3 regions of the Micromonospora sp. NPDC051141 genome follow, and region 2 is predicted to be linked to each of the others. Evidence: riboswitches for the same ligand, from Rfam matches in the RefSeq annotation. Region 2 holds a riboswitch; each other region holds the start of a gene.
The links. A riboswitch is a leader RNA that binds a small molecule or an ion and turns the genes downstream of it on or off. The one in region 2 is predicted to bind cobalamin.
Positions count from the first base shown of each region.

Region 1: linked by a shared signal. The riboswitch ahead of ACIA6B_RS24795 (peptidase) and the one ahead of cobN (cobaltochelatase subunit CobN) in region 2 are both predicted to bind cobalamin.
Region 3: linked by a shared signal. The riboswitch ahead of ACIA6B_RS18430 (ribonucleoside-diphosphate reductase subunit alpha) and the one ahead of cobN (cobaltochelatase subunit CobN) in region 2 are both predicted to bind cobalamin.

Region 1 covers NZ_JBITFD010000014.1:99,821-103,087, reverse strand. The annotation lists gene ACIA6B_RS24805 (hypothetical protein) at 70-324, opposite strand; partial or broken gene ACIA6B_RS24800 (5-methyltetrahydropteroyltriglutamate--homocysteine S-methyltransferase) at 521-1,021, shown strand; cobalamin riboswitch at 1,275-1,410, shown strand; gene ACIA6B_RS24795 (peptidase) at 1,509-2,564, shown strand; gene ACIA6B_RS24790 (hypothetical protein) at 2,599-3,084, shown strand; cobalamin riboswitch at 3,159-3,267, shown strand, end outside.
Region 2 covers NZ_JBITFD010000020.1:33,355-36,621, reverse strand. The annotation lists gene cobN (cobaltochelatase subunit CobN) at 1-1,955, opposite strand, end outside; cobalamin riboswitch at 2,291-2,420, opposite strand; gene bluB (5,6-dimethylbenzimidazole synthase) at 2,617-3,258, opposite strand.
Region 3 covers NZ_JBITFD010000009.1:84,835-88,101, reverse strand. The annotation lists gene ACIA6B_RS18440 (cytochrome P450) at 1-615, shown strand, start outside; gene ACIA6B_RS18435 (PrsW family glutamic-type intramembrane protease) at 605-1,435, opposite strand; cobalamin riboswitch at 1,568-1,777, shown strand; gene ACIA6B_RS18430 (ribonucleoside-diphosphate reductase subunit alpha) at 1,899-3,267, shown strand, end outside.

The sequences.
Region 1 (3,267 bases), on a different contig from region 2:
ATCATGCTGGGCATCGCGCTCATGTACGGCAGCGTCAGATTCGACGACGACTTCTGGCCGGCGACGGTGTCACGTCGGGTCTCCGAGCGCCCTGGTAAGGCGCTCGCACATGCAGTGCGTCGGGTCCGCCTCGGCGACGATCGCCTCGATCCGCGCCAGGCGGGCCCGTGTCTGACGCAACTCGTGCTCCAACCGGTTGGCCCGGGCGGCGGTCGCGCCGACCTGCCTGCGGGAGGCGTCCAGTCGCTCGAAGTCCTCCGGCCGCATGGCGGTCCACTCGCTGCCGTCCACCACGAACGTCACCCTGTCGATCTTCTGACCCACCGGTTCCCCTCCGCCGTCGCAGGCCTGTGCCCGATGTCGCGACGCTACTCGGTCGCGCATCGACGATGCGGCAGCGAACGCCGCTCCCGAGGGCCGGGCAGGTCTGCCCACAGCACCTGTCGGGCGCATACGATGGGCGACGGCCCTCGACTGGTCCACCTACGCCCAGTCGCTGACCGACCGTTCGGTCAAGGGCATGCTCACCGGTCCGGTGACGATCCTGGCCTGGTCGTTCGTCCGGACCGACCAACCACTGGGCGACACCGCGGACCAGGTCGCGCTGGCGCTGCGGGAAGAGTGCCGGGACCTGGAGGCAGCAGGCATCCGGATCATCCAGGTCGACGCGCCGGCGATCCTGGAGACTCTGCCGCTGCGGCGGGCCGACCAGATGGCCTACCTGGACTGGGCGGTCGGTGCGTTCCGGCTGGCCACCTGCGGGTTCGCCGACGGCACGCAGATCCACACCCACCTGTGCTATTCGGAGGTCGGTGAGGTCATCACCGCCATCGACGCCCTCGACGCCGACGTCGCCAGCATCGAGGTGTCCCGGTCGAAGATGGAGGTCCTCGACGATCTCGCCGCGATCGGCTACCAGCGCGGTGTCGGGCCCGGGGTGTGGGAGATCCATTCGCCCCGGGTGCCGTCCCGGGGCGAGGTCGTGGACGCGCTGCTGCGGGCGGCGGCGGTCCCCGCGCAGCGGCTGTGGGTCAACCCCGACTACGGGCTGAAGACCCGCGGCTACCCGGAGTCGAGGCGTCGCTGGAACACCTGGTCACTGCGGCGGTCGAGGTACGCGGCAGCTAACCGGCGCGCCGGGTGGAGTGGCGGCCCGCTCCACCCGGCCCGCGGCACCGGCCGATCCCCACGCGCGGCGAGCAGACGGCGGTTACTGTCCGCTGACGGCCGACGACGGATTGACATGGGTGGTCGCGGCCAGCCAGACTGTCGCCACAACTTAACCAAACGCGCGTCCGTGCGGGGGAAGTCCGGTCGAAGTCCGGCGCTGGCCCGCAACGGTAGGCCGTCCGAGGTGGCAAGTCACCCGGCGGTGAGCCCGAATACCCGGCGTACGCGCGCATCCGCTCCCCCACCCGTCGTGGCCCACGGGTCGGAGTCCCGGTCGACTCCGCGTACCGCCGGTCGGCCGGGTTTCTGACGACCGCCGGGCCGGAAAGGCGCTTCCGATGGTCGTCCGCCTGAGCCGGCATCCCCTGCTCGCCCTGTTCTGCGGCGTACTCGCCGCCCTCACCCTCGCCGCCCCCGCATCCGCCGTGACCGGACGGGTAGCCGCCGTCCCCGGCCCGAACCGGCCGGAGGCCGCCGCCGGGTGGCTGGCCCGGCAACTCGTCGACGGAGAACGCTTCGAGGTGGTCTTCGACGGCGTCGCGTACCCGGACCAGGGGCTGACCCTGGACGCGGTGTTCGCCTTCGCCGCCGCCGGTGTCGCCGACGACTCCGCCGCGCGGGCCCTGGCCTGGGTCACCCGACCCGACGTCCGGGACGGTTACCTCGGCGACGGCGCCGCCGAGGCGTACGCCGGGGCGACCGCCAAGCTGGCCCTCGCCGTCGAGGTCCGCAGCGGGAACCCGACCGACGTCGGCGGGGTCGACCTGATCGCCCGGTTGCGGTCGCTCCAGGCGCCCACCGGGCGATTCTCCGACCGGTCGGCCTACGGCGACTACAGCAACGCCTTCAGCCAGTCCTTCGCCCTACTCGCCCTGGATCGCACCTCGCAGGGTGCGCCACCGGTAGCGGCTGCATGGCTGGCCGGCACCCGGTGTCCCGACGGGGGCTACCCGGTGCTGCCCGCCCAACCGACGTGCCACTCCGATGTGGACGCTACCGCCCTGGTTGTGCAGGCGCTGCGGGCCACCGGCCGCCGAGCCGACGCCGCCGCCGGGTTGCGCTGGCTGGTCTCGGTGCAGCGACCCGACGGTGGCTTCGCCAATGCGGACGGCGTCCCGAACGCCAACAGCACCGGCCTCGCCGCGCAGGCACTGCGCGCCGCCGGCCGGCCGCTGGCCTGGGCCCGGGCGCACCGGTTCCTGGCCGGGCTGCAGGTCGGTTGCGCGTCGACGCCAGACCGGCGGGGCGCGGTCGACTTCGACGGCGGCGCGTTCGACCCGGACACCGCCGCCCGCGCCACCGCCCAGGCCGTCCTCGGCCTCACCGGCACCGGCTACGCCGACCTGTCGGCCGCCGGCGCCGCCCCCGGCGCACCCGTCCTCGCCTGCCCGTAAGCGCCCTGCCATCCGACCACCTTCAGGAGGATCCGTGTCCCTTCGTCCATCCACCATCCGGGCCCGGCTCGCCGGTCTGCTGACCGCCGCGCTGGCCGCCGTCGCCCTGACCGCCGTCGAGCCCGCGCCGCAGGCCGCGCAGGCCGCGGCCTGCACCGGCACCTCGGGGGTCACCGTCGTCGTCGACTACGCCGCCCTCGGCGGCGGCATCCAGGTCGGCTGTGCTCCCGGCGACCCGGCGACCGGGATCGCTGCTCTGCAGGGTGCCGGGTTCACGGTCACCGGCACCCAGCGCTGGGGGCTGGCGTTCGTCTGTCGGATCAACGGCAAGCCGACCGCCGCGACGGACCCGTGCGTCAACACCCCACCGGCCACCGCCTACTGGTCGTACTGGCATGCGCCGCACGGCGGCCCCTGGTCCTACAGCTCCTCCGGCGCGGCCAGCTACAACCCCGCCCCGGGCAGCGTTGAGGGCTGGTCGTTCGGCGCCGGCGCCGCACCGGGCATCACCGCCCCCTGATGAGCCGCGCCAGGGCGGTGACCGGCATCGCAGCGGGTCCCGGTCACCGCCCTGGCGCCGGACGGCGTCCGGGCGGTACGGTGACCGCACCCGGTGTACGCCGGGGACACAACTGCATACGTCCCGTGTGGGGGGAAGCCGGTAGAAGCCGGCGCTGACCCGCAACCGTGAGCGAGAGCCTTC
Region 2 (3,267 bases):
ACGTCCTTGACCTCACAGAGGTAGCCGTCGAGGTGCAGCACGAAGTCGTCGAAGTCGTCGGCGTCGGGCATCGCCTCGGCGTGCAGGTCGTGGTGCAGTTCGGCGGCGCAGACCAGGTCCCAGATCTGCGTTCGCACGGTCGGCGCCTTGGCCGGGTCGAGGGCCTGCACGGTGGCGTACTCGTCGAGCAGTTGCTCCAGTCTGGCCAGGTCTCCGTAGGTCTCGGCCCGGGCCATCGGCGGCACCAGGTGGTCGACCACGACGGCGTGGGCACGCCGTTTGGCCTGGGTGCCCTCACCGGGATCGTTGACGATGAACGGGTAGACCAGCGGCAGGTCGCCCAGCACCGCGTCGGGGGCGCAGTCGGCCGCCAGGCCGAGGCCCTTGCCGGGCAGCCACTCCAGGGTGCCGTGCTTGCCCAGGTGCACCACGGCGTCCGCGCCGAACCCACCGTCGGCGACCGGCGCGGCGAGCCAGCGGTACGCGGCCAGGTAGTGGTGGCTGGGCGGCAGGTCCGGGTCGTGGTAGATGGCGATCGGGTTCTCCCCGAAGCCGCGCGGCGGCTGGATCAGCAGCACCACGTTGCCGAAGCGCAGGCCGGCCAGCACGATGTCCCCGCCGTCGGTGTACAGCTCGCCGGGCGGCTCACCCCAGTGCTCCCGCATCCGCTCGCGCAGCGGGGCGGGCAACTCGTCGAACCACCGCCGGTACGTGCGCCCCGGTATCCGGGCCTCGGCGGCGCGCTGCTGCTCCGGGGTGAGCCACTCCACGTCGTGGCCGCCCGCGGCGATCAACGCGTGGATCAGGGCGTCGCCGTCGTCGGGTGGCGGGGCGTCGCCCAGGTGGTAGCCGGCCTCGGCCATCGCCGCGAACAGCCGGACGGCGGAGGCCGGGGTGTCCAGACCGACCGCGTTGCCGACCCGGGAATGCTTGGTCGGGTACGAGCTGAGCACCACCGCGACGCGCTTGTCGGCGGCGGGCACGTGCCGCAGCCGGGCGTGGCGGACCGCGATGCCGGCCACCCGGGCGGCCCGGTCGGGGTCGGCGGCATAGACCGAGAGCCCGTCGGCGTCGATCCGCTTGAACGAGAACGGCACGGTGATGATCCGGCCGTCGAACTCGGGGATGGCCACCTGCATGGCGGCGTCCAGCGGGGACAGTCCGGCGTCGCTGCCCGCCCACTGCTCGCGGGTGCTGGTGAGGCAGAGGGCCTGGATCACCGGCACGTCCAGCGCCGCGAGGGCGCCGACGTCCCAGGCGTCCTCGTCGCCGCCGCCGGAGGCGTCCGCGGCCACCGCTCCGCCGGCGGCGAGCACGGTGACCAGCAGCGCGTCGCACCGGCCGAAGAGTCCGAGCGGACCGGCGCCGGTGGTCAACCCCCGCAGCGAGCCGCAGAAGATCGGCAGCGGGTTCCCGCCGGCGGCCCGTACCGCGTCGGCGAGCACGTCGACGAAGCCGGTGTTGCCGGCCAGCGCGTGCGCCCGGTAGAAGACGATCCCCACGGTGGGCCGGCCGGGCACGATCTCCGGATCGCCGTGCACGCCGTAGGCCGGGGTGGGCACGGGCGGGGCGAAGCCCTCGCCGGTGAGCAGCACCCGGTCGGCCAGGAACCGGGCCAGCCGGCCCAGGTTCGCCGGGCCGCCCTCGACCAGGTACGCGAGCGCCTGGGTGACCACACCGGACGGCACGGTGGAGACCGCCATCAGCTCCGCGTCGGGCAGCGCCTCACCGCCGAGCACCACCGTGGGGACGCCGCCGGCCAGCACGGCGGCCAGCCCGTCCGGCCACGTCTGCCGGCCGCCGAGCAGGCGTACGACGGCGAGATCGACGCCGTCGACGAGCGCGGGCACCGCGTCGGCGGCGACCCGTGCGGGGTTGGCGAGCCGGTAGTCGGCGTCGCTGGCGCGGGCGGCCAACAGGTCGGTGTCGGCGGTGGAGAGCAACAGGATGCGCACGGGAAACTCCGGAGAGTGACGCTCGGGGTCGCACGGAGGCGACCGGGGCGAAGCGGGAGGGGAGCGGCGTCAGCGGGTGCGGCGACCCGCGGCGCGACTCACCGGGACGCGGGTCGGCGAGCGGTCAACGCCGGCGGCAGGCGCCCCGACCGAAGGGGTCCACGGTCCCGGGTGCGCCGGCGCGGGGCATGCCGGCACGACCGGCGCCCTGCCGGGCGACGGGTGCGGCGGAGCGTCCACCGTGCGGGTCATGACGATGATCGTCGATGAAAGAGATGCCGTGCGTCATCGGGTCCTCCTCGGGTGTCCACGCCCTGGGGTACGTCCGACGGCCGAAGTATCCTGGCTTCCGGATCGACGCTCTCCCCCGGCCTTCCAGCCGCACGCACACGGCCGTGACTCGCGAGGGGGGATCGCTCCCCGGTGACAGTGGCGGGACCGCGCCGGAATCGCACCGGCTTCCTTCACTGCCGTCAGGCCGCGAATGCTGCCACACCTTCCGACCCCGGGTCAACGCCCCTCCCGCCAGGGGTGGGCGCGATCGCGCCATCGAAATGCGTTGATCGGTTTCTCCGGATGGGACGCCGTCACGATCACCCGGGCCGGTGACCCTGCCGCGCGATGCCGGCCGGGCCACCGGCCCCGACCCGGTGGACCGACGTCAGCCGGTGACCGATCCGGGGTTCCAGCGGTCGTGGTGGATCGCCGCGCCCAGGGGGCGGCGACGACGCCAGCCGTGCCGTTCGAGATCGGGCACCGCTTCGAGGTGGGTGACGGGGCCGAGGCAGAGCCAGGCGACGGGTCGGATGCCCGCGGGAATGGCGAGCAACCGCTGGAGGAACCGCTCGCGGTAGAACGACACCCAGCCGACGCCGAGGTTCTCGGCGGCGGCGGCCAGCCAGAGGTTCTGGATGGCCAGGCACACGGAGTACAGGCCGGCGTCGGCGATGGCGTGCCGGCCCAGGACCGCGGGGCCGCCACGGTCGGGGTCGTAGGTCACCACGATCGACAGCGTGGACTCCATGATCCCGTCGATCTTGATGCGGGAGAACCGCTGGGCCGCCTCGGCGTCGAGAGTGGCGGCGAACGTGTCACGCTCGGCCCGGACGTGCCGGTGGAACGCTTCGCGCAGGTCCCGGTCACGGACCAGGATGAAATCCCACGGCTGGGACAGTCCGACACTGGGCGCGGCGTGCGCCGCGGCCAGGACCCGGTCGAGGACACCGGGGTCGAGGGGCTCGCCGGTGAACTGGCCGCGGACGTCGCGGCGACGGTGGATCACGTCGTAGATGTCGCTGATCATGGGCAGGCT
Region 3 (3,267 bases), on a different contig from region 2:
CGACGCGGCCGACCCGGCGACGACCTGCTCGGCCGGATCGCGACCGCCGCCGCCGACCAGCCGGTGGACGTCCAGATCAAGCTGCCGATCTCACTCGTGGTGGGTGGCTGGGAGACCACGGCCAGCTCGATCGCCACGTTCGTCCACGTGCTCCAGACCGAGCCGTACGGGCCGGCCGGCACCGGCTGGGCGTACCTTGTCGCGCACCCCGAACGGCTGGACGGCGCGGTCGCCGAGCTGGAGCGGCTGCACTCCACCGCGAACGGCGACGAGATGCCGCGGCGGGTGATGGCGGACGTGACGCTGCCCAGCGGTGCCCGGCTGGCGGCGGGCGACATCGTGGTCCCCTCACACGACGCCGCCAACCGCGACCCGGCGGTGTTCCCGGACCCGGAGCGGATGGACTTCGACCGCCCGCCCACCCCGCACCTGTCCTTCGGGCACGGCGCGCACTACTGCATCGGGGCCCACCTGGGCGCGCTGGAGGTCCGCACCGCGCTCGCCCTGCTGCTGCGGGAGCTGCCCGGCCTGCGCCTCGCGGTGCCGCCGGACGAGGTGCCCTGGAAGCCGGGCCACGCCATCCTCGGCCCGGTCGAGCTGCCGGTCACCTGGTAGCCGGCCCGCCCGCGACGCCGCCGACCGGCTCGGGCGCACCCGGCCACACCGTGGTCACCGCGCCCGGCCGCTCGCGGTCGAGGTGCAGGCGCAGCAGCAGCCAGCCCAGCGACACGCCGCCGATGAACAGGTACGCGGCCGGCGTGCCGAACGTGTCCCAGCAGGTGTGCAACGTGACCGCCGCGGCGAAGGTCAGCAGGAACGCGGCGAGCCGGCGTCCGCCGGGCGCGGCGGCGAGGGCGAACAACGCGCCGGCCGTGAGCCCGGTCCAGGACAGGTGCGCGGCCGGCGCGGTGAGACCGCGGATCAGCAGTGTCTGCTCGACCGCGCCGAGGTTGCCCTGCGACCCGACGAGCGTGGTGAACGCGTAGCCCATCGTCTCCAGCGCGGCGAAACCGGCGCCGGAGGCCACGCCGATCACCAGCCCCTCCCCCGGCGACCGGTGCCGCCGCCACAGCAGCAGGACGCCGACCGGCACGACGAGCTTCGCGGACTCCTCGATCAGGCCGACGAGGACCATCGGCAGCACGCCGAGCCGGTGCAGCGTGTCGTACTCCAACCAGCCGGCCGCGACGACACCGATCACCCCGCCGAGGAACGCGGCGAGGCCGACGATCGCGCCCGGGACCCGCCAGCGGCCGGACCGGCCCTCGGCGAACGTGAGGAACGTGGCCGGCGCGATCGCGGCGCCGAGCACGATCAGCGCGGGTACGAAGTTGATGTTCCGGGTGCCGATCAGGGTCTCCAGCACCAACAGGAACAGTCCGACGCCGACCAGCAGGACCAGGAGCCACGCCCAGCGGCGTCCGAGATTCGCCATGCCGCCCACTATCGTCCCCGGCCCCGGGGAGCGCCAACCGCGGGCGGCGTTCGTCCGGCATCGTGGACGGTGAGACGCAACCGACACGCCTGACCCGACATCTGGTGTTGCCCGCCGGGCATCACCGCCATATATGGTGTCCCCGCAGCTGGTTCGGCCGCGCCTCACCGGCGCGGCCGAGGCAAGAGGGAACCCGGTGGAAGTCCGGGACTGCCCCGCAGCGGTGAGTGGGAACGACCGCCGTCATCAGCACTGGGCCACCGGCCTGGGAAGCGACGGCCAGTAGGCGACCTCGTGTCACGCCCGCGAGTCCGAAGACCTGCCAGCGCGCCGTGCGCTGCCGCGTGCGGCGGTCGACGGTCGCGCGGGACGACCGACGCCAGCAGCCGGGCCGGTCCTGCGTGCCGTGCCCGTTGGCGTTCTCCCGCCGGCCGAGACCATCGGTGACAGCGAGGGAGAGGTCATGACGGTCGTACGGGAGAGTCAGCGGTCCGGTGTTACCGGGCCGGAGCAGCGCCGACTGGCGATGCGGGTCCGCAAGCGGGACGGCGACACCGAGCCGGTCGACGTCAACCGGATCGTCCGGGCGGTCGAGCGCTGGGTCGCCGACCTGGACGAGGTCGATCCGCTGCGGGTCGCCACCCGGACCATCAGCGGGCTCTACGACGGGGCGAGCACCGCGGAGCTGGACCGGTTGTCGATCCAGACCGCGGCGGAGCTGATCGGCGAGGAGCCGCAATATTCCCGGTTGGCCGCCCGGTTGCTGGCCGCGTACGTGGACGAGGAGGTCCGCGGACAGCAGGTGACGCGCTTCAGCGAGTCGATCGGGTACGCCCACGGGCTGGGGCTGATCGGTGACGACACCGCCGCGTTCGTGGCCCGCCACGCCGGTGAGCTGGACGACGCCGTGGACCCGGCCGGTGACCTGCGGTTCGAGTACTTCGGACTGCGTACCGTGGCGGACCGTTACCTGCTGCGGCACCCGGAGTCGCGGCTGGTGGTGGAGACGCCGCAGTACTGGCTGCTGCGGGTGGCCTGCGGGCTGTCGCACACCCCGGCCGAGGCGGTCGGTCTGTACCGGCTGATGTCCAGCCTGGCCTACCTGCCCAGCTCCCCCACGCTGTTCAACTCGGGCACCCGGCACACCCAGATGTCGTCGTGCTTCCTGGTGGACTCGCCCCGCGACGAGCTGGACTCCATCTACGAGCGCTACCACCAGGTGGCGAAGCTGTCGAAGTTCTCCGGCGGCATCGGCATCTCCTGGTCGAGGGTGCGTGGCCGGGGCGCGCTGATCCGGGGCACGAACGGGCGGTCGAACGGCATCGTGCCGTTCCTCAAGACGCTCGACGCCGGGGTGGCGGCGGTGAACCAGGGCGGCCGGCGCAAGGGCGCGGCCTGCGTCTACCTGGAGCCGTGGCACCCGGACGTGGAGGAGTTCCTGGAGCTGCGGGACAACACCGGCGAGGAGTCCCGGCGGACCCACAACCTCAACCTCGCCAACTGGATACCGGACGAGTTCATGCGCCGGGTCGAGGCGGACGAGGACTGGTCGCTGATCGACCCGTCCGACGCGCCGGAACTGCCCGACCTGTACGGCGAGGCGTTCGACGCCGCGTACCGGGCGGCCGAGAAGAAGGCGGTCCGCACGGTCCGGGCCCGCGACCTGTACGGGCGGATGATGCGCACGCTCGCGCAGACCGGCAACGGGTGGATGACGTTCAAGGACGCCGCGAACCGGCTGTCCAACCAGACCGGCGAGCCGGGCAACGTGATCCACCTGTCCAACCTGTGCACCGAGATCCTGGAGGTCAACGACGACGCCGAGACCGCGG